DNA from 2 places in the Variovorax durovernensis genome. Region 1 is predicted to be linked to the other one. Evidence: predicted binding sites of a transcription regulator. Region 1 holds the regulator's gene; the other holds the start of a gene.
The links. Region 1 encodes LexA, which represses DNA repair genes until DNA is damaged. Its sites were predicted from a motif close to ACTGTATNNNNATACAGT; they were not measured.

Region 1 (5,618 bases):
CGGGCTGTGAGCTTCACGGTCCTGGTGCCGGCGCGCCTGGCGTCGACAAGGCTCCCCAACAAACCCCTGGCCGACATCGCCGGCGTGCCGATGGTGGTGCGCGTGGCCCGGCGTGCCAGCGAATCCGGCGCAGCGCGCGTGGTGGTGGCCGGCGACGACGCATCGATCATCGACGCCTGCAAGGCGCATGGCGTCGAGGCGATCCTGACCCGCCAGCACCACCCCAGCGGCACCGACCGGCTGGCCGAAGCCTGCGAACAACTCGGCCTCGACGGCGACGACATCGTCGTCAACGTGCAGGGCGACGAGCCCCTGATCGACCCGGCGCTGATCGATGCCGTGGCCTCCACGCTGGCCACCCACGCAGAGGCCGCGATGAGCACCGCGGCCCACGAGATCGATTCGCTGGCCGACTTCATGAATCCGAACGTGGTGAAGGCCGTGCTCGACGCACGGGGCAACGCCATGTACTTCAGCCGTGCGCCGATCCCCTGGTGGCGCGATGGCTCCGCCAACGGTGCCGCGCCGACGGTGCTGCCCACGCCGGCTCCCCTGCGCCACATTGGCATCTACGGCTACCGCGCAGGCTTCGTGCGCAAGTTTCCGTCGCTGCCGCCGTCGCCAGTCGAGGCGACGGAAGCGCTCGAGCAACTGCGGGCGCTATGGCACGGACACCGCATTGCCGTACACGTGAGCCACGTGGCTCCCGGCCCGGGTATCGACACGCCCGAAGACCTGGCGCGCGTGCGCGCGGTCTTCGCCGCCGGCCCGACGGCCTGAGGAGCTCGACGTGCCTGTCGGGGCAGCGACAAATCCCGGGAGGCACGCGTGCTATCCTCGAAGCAACTCCGCCCTGCCCAAAGCCCCTGAAGCCGACGCCTGGCGCGACACAAAATCTAAGAACCGTCCGAGGACACCATGAGACTAATTTTGCTGGGCGCGCCCGGGGCGGGCAAAGGCACGCAAGCGGCCTTCATTTGCCAGAAGTACAGCATCCCCCAAATCTCGACCGGCGACATGCTGCGCGCCGCCGTCAAGGCCGGCACGCCGCTCGGTCTGCAGGCCAAGGCCGTCATGGATGCGGGCGCACTGGTCAGCGATGACCTGATCATCAATCTCGTGAAGGAACGCATCGCCCAGGCCGATTGCGCCAGCGGCTTCCTGTTCGACGGCTTCCCCCGCACTATTCCGCAAGCCGACGCCATGAAGGCGGCGGGCGTCAAGCTCGACTACGTGCTCGAAATCGACGTGCCCTTCGGCGACATCATCGAGCGCATGAGCGGCCGCCGCTCGCACCCGGCTTCGGGCCGCACTTACCACGTCAAGTTCAACCCGCCCAAGGTGGAAGGCAAGGACGACGTCACCGGTGAAGACCTGATCCAGCGCGAGGACGACAAGGAAGAAACCGTGCGCAAGCGGCTCGACGTGTACAGCCAGCAGACGCGTCCGCTGGTCGACTACTACTCGGCCTGGGCCAAGACCGATCCGGCCGCTGCGCCGAAGTACCGCGCCATCAAGGGCGTGGGCACGGTCGATGAAATCACCCAGCGCGCACTCGCAGCGCTGAGCAGCTGATTGCCGGCCGCCCTCCGACAGGGCGGCCACCACCTCACCCGAGCAACTCGAGCATCAGCGCGATACGCGCCTTCACCGGCGTGAGCGTGCCCGCGTCCCGCAGCCGGTCATCGGCTTTCGGCAGGATGCGCCCATTCATGCAGCGCGTCGCACGAACCACCGTCACGCCCGCCTCCTGCGCCTTCAGCGCGGCCGCTTCGAGCCCGTGATGCAGCGTGCCGTTGCCCGTGGCGGCCAGCACCAGTCCACGGACCGGTTCGGCGTTGCCGGGTTGCAGCAGTGCCTCGACGACAGCACCGCTCGCACCGGCATGGCTCATGACGATCTCCACGCGAGGCCACCGAACGGGAGCCGCCTCGAAGATCTTCGAGGCCGGCAGCGCCCCGCCCTCGGGCCACGCCCTCACACGGCGGACCTCGCCCTCTTCCACATAGCCCACCGGGCCCGCGTCGCCAGATGCGAAGGCGTCGAGCCTGTAGGTATGCACCTTCTGGACATCGGCGCCACTGTGGATCGCGCCGGCGCACACCACGGTCACCCCCTTCGCACCGGCTGCCAGAGCCACGCCGATGGCGTCACGCACGTTCTGCGGACCATCGGGCGACAGCGCGCTCGCCGGCCGCATGGCGCAAGTCAGCACCACGGGCTTCGCGGACGCCAGCGCCGAATGCAGGAAGAAGGCCGTCTCCTCCAGCGTGTCGGTGCCGTGCGTGATCACAACGCCCGCCACGTCGGGCTCGGCCAACCAGTGTGCGCAACGCTGCGCGAGCTTTTGCCAAGTCTCGAACGACATGTCCTTGCTGTCCAGTTGCGCGACCTGCTCTGCCACCAGCGTCACGCCCTGGGGTGCCTCGATGCCGCCCAGAAGGTCGGCCACGCCCACCTGACCGGCCGTGTAGCCGATGTTGTCGCCGCTGCTGGCAGCCTTGCCGGCGATGGTGCCGCCGGTGCCCAGCACGACCACGCGGCGCAGTTCAGGCGAAGGGAAATCAGGCATGGCTTGTCAACTTTTTAAAACTGGTTAAAAATACAGGTACTGGATATCTAGCCAGTGCCGCAAGGAACCACATATGCAGTTCGCCGTGAAGCTTACAGCCCGCCAGCAGCAGATCCTGGACTTGATCCAGAGCGCCATCGCCCGCACCGGAGCGCCACCCACGCGCGCCGAAATCGCCAATGAACTCGGGTTCAAGTCGGCCAACGCGGCCGAAGAGCACCTGCAGGCCTTGGCCCGCAAGGGTGTCATCGAACTCGTCAGCGGCACCTCGCGCGGCATCCGCCTCAAGGGCGACGCCCTGCGGTCGCTGAACGAAACGCGTCACCGCGAAGGCGGCCAGTTCTCGCTCTCGCTGCCCGGCATGGCGCAACTGGCGCTGCCGCTCATCGGCCGCGTCGCTGCAGGCTCCCCCATCTTGGCGCAGGAGCACGTCGACCAGACCTACTACGTCGAGAACACGCTGTTCCAGCGCCAGCCCGACTACCTGCTCAAGGTGCGCGGCATGTCCATGCGAGACGCCGGCATCATGGACGGCGACCTGCTCGCCGTGCAAGCCACCAAGGAAGCGCGCAACGGCCAGATCGTGGTTGCGCGCCTGGGCGACGAAGTCACCGTCAAGCGCCTGAAGCGCAACAAGCAGGTCATCGAGCTGCACGCAGAGAACCCCGACTACCCGACCATCATCGTCCAGCCCGGCGAGCCTTTCGAGATTGAAGGCCTCGCGGTGGGCCTCATTCGCAACACCATGCTGATGTAGGCCTGCGGGCCTGCTGGCAGCAGCACTCATCCGGCCGCAACAGGTGGCGGGCGTATGGCGCGAAGTCGCCATCACCCTGTCGCGGCCGTTTCAAGAAATCCTGCCTGTGTTCAACCTCATACTTTTTTGGAGTTCACATGGGAATCGCCCTCCTCGCCATTGCTGATTTCTGGATGCCGCTGCAATCGCTCGCCAGCCGTTTGATCCCGGCGCGCCGCCCTCATCGCCACGCCTCGCTCGATCACAGCGAGACTTCCGCCGGCCTGCGCTACGTTGCGGTGCGTCCGTCGTGCGGCGCGACACCCCCTGCGGCTGAAGCCGCCCCGACCGTGCGCCCGCTGCGCGTGGTACGCGTGGTAGACGGAAAGGGCCAGCAGCGCAGCAGCAACCGTGTCTTGATTTCCGGCCGAATGGACGACGTGTGCGCGGAGCTTGACCGGCTGGCGGCTCTCGAAGCGGCCGAAACCATGATCGCCGCACACCGCTCCACACGCCTGCACTGAGGCCCGGCACCCCTGGGAGAGCCCGTCGGCAGTGGGTATCCAAACGTTCGGGGGTGCGACATCCCAATGCTGCGAGGCACAATGGCACGCCATGAATATTGTGATCCTCGACGACTATCAGGACGCCGTGCGCAAATTGCGCTGCGCCGCCAAGCTGGACGCGTACGCAGCCAAGGTCTATACCAACACGGTCAAGGGCATCGGGCAACTCTCGGTTCGCCTCAAGGACGCCGACGTGATCGTGCTGATTCGCGAGCGAACACAGATCTCCCGGCAGCTCATCGAGAAGCTGCCCAAGCTCAAGCTCATCTCGCAGACCGGTCGTGTCGCGGGCCACATCGATGTGGCAGCCTGCACCGAGCGCGGCATCGCCGTGGCGGAAGGCTCCGGCTCTCCCCAGGCACCTGCCGAGCTCACATGGGCGCTCATCATGGCCGCCATGCGCCGGCTGCCGCAGTACATCAGCAACCTCAAGCACGGGGCTTGGCAGCAGTCAGGGCTCAAGTCGGCCTCGATGCCGCCCAACTTCGGGCTGGGCTCGGTGCTCAAGGGCAAGACGCTCTGCATCTGGGGCTACGGCCGCATCGGCCAGCTGGTCGCGCGCTACGGGCAGGCCTTTGGAATGCAGGTCGTGATCTGGGGGCGTGAAGCCAGCTGCGCCAAGGCCCGTTCCGACGGCTTCCAGGTGGCGCAGAACCGCCATGAGTTCTTTGCAGCCGCCGACGTGCTCTCCGTCCACCTGCGGCTCAATGAGGAAACCAATGGCCTCATCACGCTCGAAGACCTCTCGCGCATGAAGCCGACGGCGCTGTTCGTCAACACCTCGCGCGCCGAGCTGGTCGAGGCAGACGCGCTGCTCGCGGCGCTCAACCGTGGCCGTCCCGGGCTGGCCGCCATCGACGTGTTCGAGAGCGAGCCGCCGCTGCAGGGCCATGCGCTGCTGCGGCTGGAGAACTGCATCTGCACCCCGCACATCGGCTACGTCGAGCAGGAAAGCTACGAGAGCTACTTCGGCCAGGCCTTCGACAACGTCGTGAGCTACATCAACGGCAATCCCACGAACATCGTGAATCCCGGCGCGCTGCAGGTTCGCCGGTGAGCCGGCCTGCGCCCAAGGGTGCGCTCTGGGCGCTGCTGGCCGGCAACTTCGTGATCGGCACGGGCGTGATGGTCGTGCCCGGCACGCTCAATGAAATCAGCGCCTCCCTGGCCGTTTCGGTCGCGACCGCCGGCCAGTTGATCACTGCAGCGGCAGCGGTGATGTGCATCGGCGCGCCGCTGCTGGCCGCCGCCGTCGCGGGCTGGGACCGCCGCCAGCTGCTCGCCCTTACCCTGCTCTGGTACGCGGCGGGCCACGCTCTTGCGGCGCTCATGCCCAGCTTCGGCGCGCTGCTGCCGGTGCGCATGCTCACGGTGATAGCCCCCGCCATCTTCACGCCCCAGGCGGCGGCCTGCGCCGGCATGCTGGTACCGCCCGAGCAACGCGGGCGCGCCGTCACCTTCGTTTTCCTTGGCTGGTCAATGGCCTCGGTGCTGGGCCTGCCTATCGGCGCGCTGATCGGCGGGCATCTGGGCTGGCGCATGGCCTTCGTGGCGATTGCCCTGCTCAGCGTCGTGAGCGCGGCGTCGATCTGGCTCACCCTGCCAAGCGGCATTCGCCCGGCGGCACTCACCGCCGCCGCCTGGTCGCGCGTGCTGCGCAGTCCGGTGCTGATGGGCATCGTGTCGGTGACGGCGCTGCAGGGCACCGGGCAGTTCGTGCTCTTCAGCTATTTCGGCCCCATCC
Region 2 (5,618 bases), 2.6 Mb from region 1:
CGGGCAAGAAAGTGATTGCCACGCGCGGCACCACCAACGACCAGGAAGTGACGAAGATCCTGCCGGCCGGCGCGCAGATCGTTCGCTTCGACGACGACGCCACCTCCATCACCGCCGTGGTGAGCGGGCAGGCCGACATCTTCGCGACCGCGCCGCCGCTGCTGAAGACCATCAACGAGAAGAACCCGGCCAAGCAGATGGAGCCGAAGTTCACCATGAAGGTCAACATGATGGCCATCGGCATGCGCAAGAACGAACCGCGCCTGAAGGCCAGGCTCGACGAGTTCGTGAAGGCGCAGCTCAAGAGCGGCGAGCTCAACACCATCTACAAGAAGTTCCACGGCGCCGACCTGCCGGCCGACGTGACGCGCAACGCAGGCTGATCGCGATGGCGAAGATCGACCAGGTCGAGATCGCGCAGATCGACATCGCGCCCAAGGTCAAGCGCACCGACGCCATCCAGTCCTTCGTGACGCAGGAAACCGTGATGGTCACGGTGCGCTGCGACGACGGCTCTTCGGGCACCGGCTACACGTACACCATCGGCACGGGCGGCTCGTCCATCGTGGCGCTGCTGAACGACCACTTGGCGCCGCGGCTGATCGGGCGCGACCCGCAGCAGTACGAGGCCATCTGGCGCGACCTGTTCTTCCACACGCACGCGACCGCCGTGGGCGCGATCACCAGCCTTTCGCTGGCGGCCATCGACACCGCGCTGTGGGACCGCAACGCGCGTGCGGCGGGCCTGCCTCTTTGGCGACTGGCGGGCGGGGCGCAGCAGCGCGTGCCGGTCTACACCACCGAGGGCGGCTGGCTGCACATCGAACCCGCGCAGCTGGTGGAGCAGACGCTCGCGGCAAAGGCCGATGGCTTCCTTGGCGCGAAGATCAAGGTCGGCAAGCCGCATGTGGCGCAGGACATCGCGCGCCTGTCGGCCGTGCGCGAAGCGGTCGGCGCGGACTTCGAGCTGATGGTGGACGCCAACCAGAGCTTCACCGTGGCCGAGGCCATCCGCCGTGCACGCCAATATGCGCCGCTCGACCTCGCGTGGTTCGAGGAGCCGATGCCGGCCGAGCATGTGCGCGCGCATGCGCAGCTGCTGGCCAGCACCTCGGTGCCGATCGCGGTAGGCGAGTCGATGTACCACCCCTCGCAGTTCGCCGAATACATCCAGCAGGGCGCCTGCTCGATCGTGCAGGCCGACGTGGCGCGGGTGGGCGGCATCACGCCGTGGCTGAAGATCGCGCACCTCGCGGAGGCGCACAACATCGCGATGTGCCCGCACTTCCTGATGGAGCTGCACGTGAGCCTGTGCGCCGCCGTGCCGAACGCGCGCTGGGTGGAATACATCCCGCAGCTCGACGACCTGACGACAAGCCGCCTGCGCATCGAGGACGGCCATGCGGTGGCGCCGGAAACACCCGGCCTGGGCATCGAGTGGGACGCCGACCAGCTGAAGGCGCGGCGCAAGTTCACGCCGCTGGTGCTGCGCGGCTGAGCCGGCCGGTCAGTCGGCTTCGATCACGCTGCGCAGCGACTGCAGGTCGCGCGCGATCCACTGCGCATCGCGCTCGAACGCCGCATCGTCCATGTGCGGCTGGCGCAGCAGCGTGAACTGCAGCTCGCAGGCGTCGGGCCCGACGCCAATCACGCGAAAGGGCAGGTAGACCTCGGGCACGCCTTCGGGCGCGACCCAGTGGTCGAGCACGCCGAAGTCGTTGCGCGGCGCGAAGCGCATGCGGGCGTCGCCGCTCTCGGGCGTGCGCACGATCCAGTGGTCGCCGTGCGGCACCAGCGCGCTCCTGGCCAGGCCGCTGGCCCAGTCGGGCAGGCGCTTAGGGTCGGCCGCCAGTACGTAGGCGCGGCGCCATTCGCAGGCCACGCGCTGGGTGATGACGCGGGACTGGACGGCAGTACCTTCATTCGTCGATTTCATCGAAGTCGCTCCTGAGTACCTTGGACACAACGGCGCCCGAAAAACCGCGCGCCATCAGGAATCGCATCTGCTTCGCCCGTTCCTTCGCGTCGGCGGGCGGGGCGTCGAAGCGGCGGCGCCACAAGGCCGTGGCGCGCTCCACTTCGGTTTCCTGCAGGCTGGCCACCGCTTCGGCGATGGCTTCGGGCGCGATGCCCTTGGCCTGCAGTTCCTGCTTCACCCGCAGCGCGCCCGAGCGGGCCGCGCGCTGGTTGAGCACCGAGGCCACCACGCGCGGCTCGCTGATGAAGTCCTTGGCGGCCAACTCGTCGAGCGCCTTGGCCAGCGTGCCGGGCTCTTCTTCATGCTTTGCCAGCTTGCGCTCCAGCTCCGCGCGGGAATGCTCGCGCTGGCTCAGGAGGCGCAGTGCGCGGCCTTTGAGGGACGGGGCGTCGAATGCCATGCGGGGTAGCTCGCGCGGCCCGGCAGGGGACCGCGCTCGGGGGCTTACTCGCCCTTGTCCGCCTTCTCGGCCTTGGCGGCCTTCTGCGGCTTCTCGGGCGTGGAGCCGGCGTCGGCTGCCAGCAGCGGAATGCCCAGCGACTCGCGCACCTTGTTCTCGATTTCGCGCGACAGCTCGGGGTTTTCGCGCAGGAATTCGCGGGCGTTGTCGCGGCCCTGGCCGATCTTCTCGCCGTTGTAGGCGTACCAGGCGCCCGACTTGTCGACGATCTTGGCGGTCACGCCCATGTCGATGATCTCGCCTTCGCGGCTGATGCCTTCGCCGAACAGGATGTCGAACTCCGCCGTCTTGAACGGAGGCGAGACCTTGTTCTTCACCACCTTCACTTTGGTTTCGTTGCCGATGGCCTCGTCGCCCTTCTTGATGGTGCCGATGCGGCGGATGTCCAGGCGCACCGAGGCGTAGAACTTCAGCGCGTTGCCGCCGGTGGTGGTTTCGGGCGAACCGAACATCACGCCGATCTTCATGCGGATCTGGTTGATGAAGATGACCATGCAGTTGGTCTTCTTGATGGTGGCGGTGAGCTTGCGCAGCGCCTGGCTCATCAGGCGGGCCTGCAGGCCGGGCAGCGAGTCGCCCATTTCGCCTTCGATTTCGGCCTTGGGCGTGAGCGCGGCCACCGAGTCGACCACGATCAGGTCGACGGCGCCCGAGCGCACCAGCGAATCGACGATTTCGAGAGCCTGCTCGCCGGTGTCGGGCTGGCTGATCAGCAGGTCGGACAGGTTCACGCCGAGCTTCTGGGCGTATTGCACGTCGAGGGCGTGTTCGGCGTCGACGAAGGCGCAGGTGCCGGCCTGCTTCTGCATGGCGGCGATGACCTGCAGCGTGAGCGTGGTCTTGCCCGAGGATTCAGGGCCGTAGATTTCGATGACGCGGCCGCGCGGCAGGCCGCCGACGCCCAGCGCGATGTCCAGGCCCAGCGAGCCGGTGGAGACCACCTGGATGTCTTCCAGCGCCTCGCCTTCGCCGAGCCGCATGATCGTGCCCTTGCCGAACTGCTTTTCGATCTGGGCCAGCGCGGCCTGCAGGGCCTTGGCCTTTTCACTGTTGGCGACCGAGATGCTTGCGCCCTTGACGACTGCGTCCATGTGGAAACTCCTTGAAAATCAATGGTTTGTGTCTGGTTTCACCCATCTGCTTTTAACCACAGGCTGGATGCTTGAACAGTAGTGTAGGGGCTGATGCCGCTGCGTAAACCTGTTTTTTGGTCAGTTTGCTTTACCATTTGGCGCATGACCGAAGCCGCCTTTCCGACCGATCCCGACGCCTGGCGGCAGACGCACCTGGGCCGCCTGCTGGGCCATGCCATGCGCCGCTTCGACGAGCGCGTGCTGGAACTGATGGCGCACGACGTCGACGTGCCGCTGGCGTTGTCGAACCTCGCGGCGCGCGCGCAGGTGAGCGCGGCGCACATCCACATCACCCGGCACCTGGCGCGCGAGGGCTCGCGCCTCACCGAGCTGGCCGGGCGCGCCGGCATGACCAAGCAGGCGATGGGCGCGCTGGTCGACCAGTGCGAGGCCTGGGGCCTGGTCACGCGCGGCCCCGATCCGCTCGACGCGCGGGCGCGGCGCGTGCTGTTCACCGCCGACGGCCTGGCCTGGCTCGACGCCTTCCACGGCGCGGTGACGCAGGCCGAACGCGAGTTCCGCAGCAGCGTGGGCAACGACATCGCCACCGTGGTAACCATCGGACTGGAAGCCTATACAGCGGGCTAGACTTCGAGGCAGAGACAAACGTGAACGGCGCCCGCGGGGCGCCCGACACCCCAAACAGGCCGGAGGTGGCGCATATGCGGATTCTGATTGCCGAAGACGACCAGGTGCTGGCAGATGCCCTGCTACGCAGCCTGCGCACCTCGGGCGCGGCGGTCGACCACGTGGCCAACGGCTCGCAGGCCGACACCGCGCTCATGACCCATGACGAATTCGACCTGCTGATCCTCGACCTCGGGCTGCCCAGCCTGCACGGCATCGAGATCCTCAAGCGCCTGCGCGCGCGCGGATCGCAACTGCCGGTGCTGGTGCTCACGGCCGCCGACAGCGTGGAAGAGCGCGTCAAGGGCCTGGACAACGGCGCCGACGACTACATGGCCAAGCCCTTCAGCCTGCAGGAACTCGAGGCGCGCGTGCGCGCCCTCACGCGGCGCGGCATGGGCACCACCAGCAACGCGATCCGCCACGGCCCGCTGGTGTACGACCAGGCGGGCCGCGTGGCGACCATCGACGGCAAGATGATCGAGCTGTCGGCGCGCGAACTCGGCTTGCTCGAAGTGCTGCTGCAGCGCGCCGGCCGGCTGGTGAGCAAGGACCAGCTGGTCGACCGCCTCTGCGAATGGGGCGAGGAGGTGAGCCTCAACGCCATCGAGGTGTACATCCACCGGCTGCGCAAGAAGATCGAGAAGGGGCCGGTGCGCATTGCCACGGTGCGCGGACTGGGCTACTGCCTCGAGAAGATCCAGAACTGACAGAGGCCTCAGTCCACGCGCCGCCCCGCTATGGCTGCTTGCGCAGGCCGGCCGACAGCGTGGAGCCGTCGCTGGTACGGATCAGGAACATGATGTTGCGGAAGAAGCCGTTGCTGTCGAAGCTGCCGGCGGGCACGAGGCCGATGGCGGCCGGCCCCTTGTAGGGAAGATCGGTCCTGAGCTTGCAGGCGTCCTTGGCATCGGTGGCGGCGTTGACCGCACTCAGGGCGAGACCGTACATGTTCTTGCTCGTGCCGGGCTGCGCCTGCGCGATCGTGCCCGAAATGCTGCAGGTGCCGATCTGCACGCCGACTGTCTTGCCGGTGAATGCCCCCTTGTCGTCGACCTCGATCGTGACGCTGATGCCGAAGCTCGTGTCCGTGTTGGCCCACTTGCCGACCACGCTGTCCTGCGACACCGCGAGCGCGTTCTCCGCGGCATAGCCCAGGGGCCCGAATTTCGACGGTTCGCGCGAGCCGTAGGCATAGGTTCCGCTCATCGTCTTCTTCGACTCGAAAGTGCCGGAGCCCGTCACAGGCGAGGCGTCGATGAAGTAGTACAGCGTGTCGGGGTTGAAGGACCAGTCGAGCCCAGAAACCTTGATCGATCCCCACAGCGTGCCGACGACGAACTTGGCGGCCACGGAGCCGTCGGCACCGACAAAGCCGAGGTTTAGCAGCGAGCCGTAGATGCCTTCGCTGTCGTTGCCC

Region 2: a site for LexA is predicted at 3,592-3,609, ahead of recA (recombinase RecA). Genes of this name have one in related genera too.

What each region holds. Positions count from the first base shown of each region.
Region 1 is NZ_CDRNCW010000001.1:3,945,241-3,950,858, forward strand. Features, by position in the region: gene ACWV14_RS18745 (Trm112 family protein) at 1-10, shown strand, start outside; gene kdsB (3-deoxy-manno-octulosonate cytidylyltransferase) at 7-780, shown strand; gene adk (adenylate kinase) at 919-1,575, shown strand; gene ACWV14_RS18760 (asparaginase) at 1,610-2,572, opposite strand; gene lexA (transcriptional repressor LexA) at 2,646-3,329, shown strand; gene ACWV14_RS18770 (hypothetical protein) at 3,467-3,832, shown strand; gene ACWV14_RS18775 (D-2-hydroxyacid dehydrogenase family protein) at 3,924-4,931, shown strand; gene ACWV14_RS18780 (MFS transporter) at 4,928-5,618, shown strand, end outside.
Region 2 is NZ_CDRNCW010000001.1:6,588,602-6,594,219, forward strand. Features, by position in the region: gene ACWV14_RS31295 (transporter substrate-binding domain-containing protein) at 1-383, shown strand, start outside; gene ACWV14_RS31300 (mandelate racemase/muconate lactonizing enzyme family protein) at 389-1,498, shown strand; gene ACWV14_RS31305 (SRPBCC family protein) at 1,508-1,936, opposite strand; gene recX (recombination regulator RecX) at 1,920-2,378, opposite strand; gene recA (recombinase RecA) at 2,423-3,529, opposite strand; gene ACWV14_RS31320 (MarR family winged helix-turn-helix transcriptional regulator) at 3,674-4,159, shown strand; gene ACWV14_RS31325 (response regulator transcription factor) at 4,234-4,908, shown strand; gene ACWV14_RS31330 (hypothetical protein) at 4,937-5,618, opposite strand, start outside.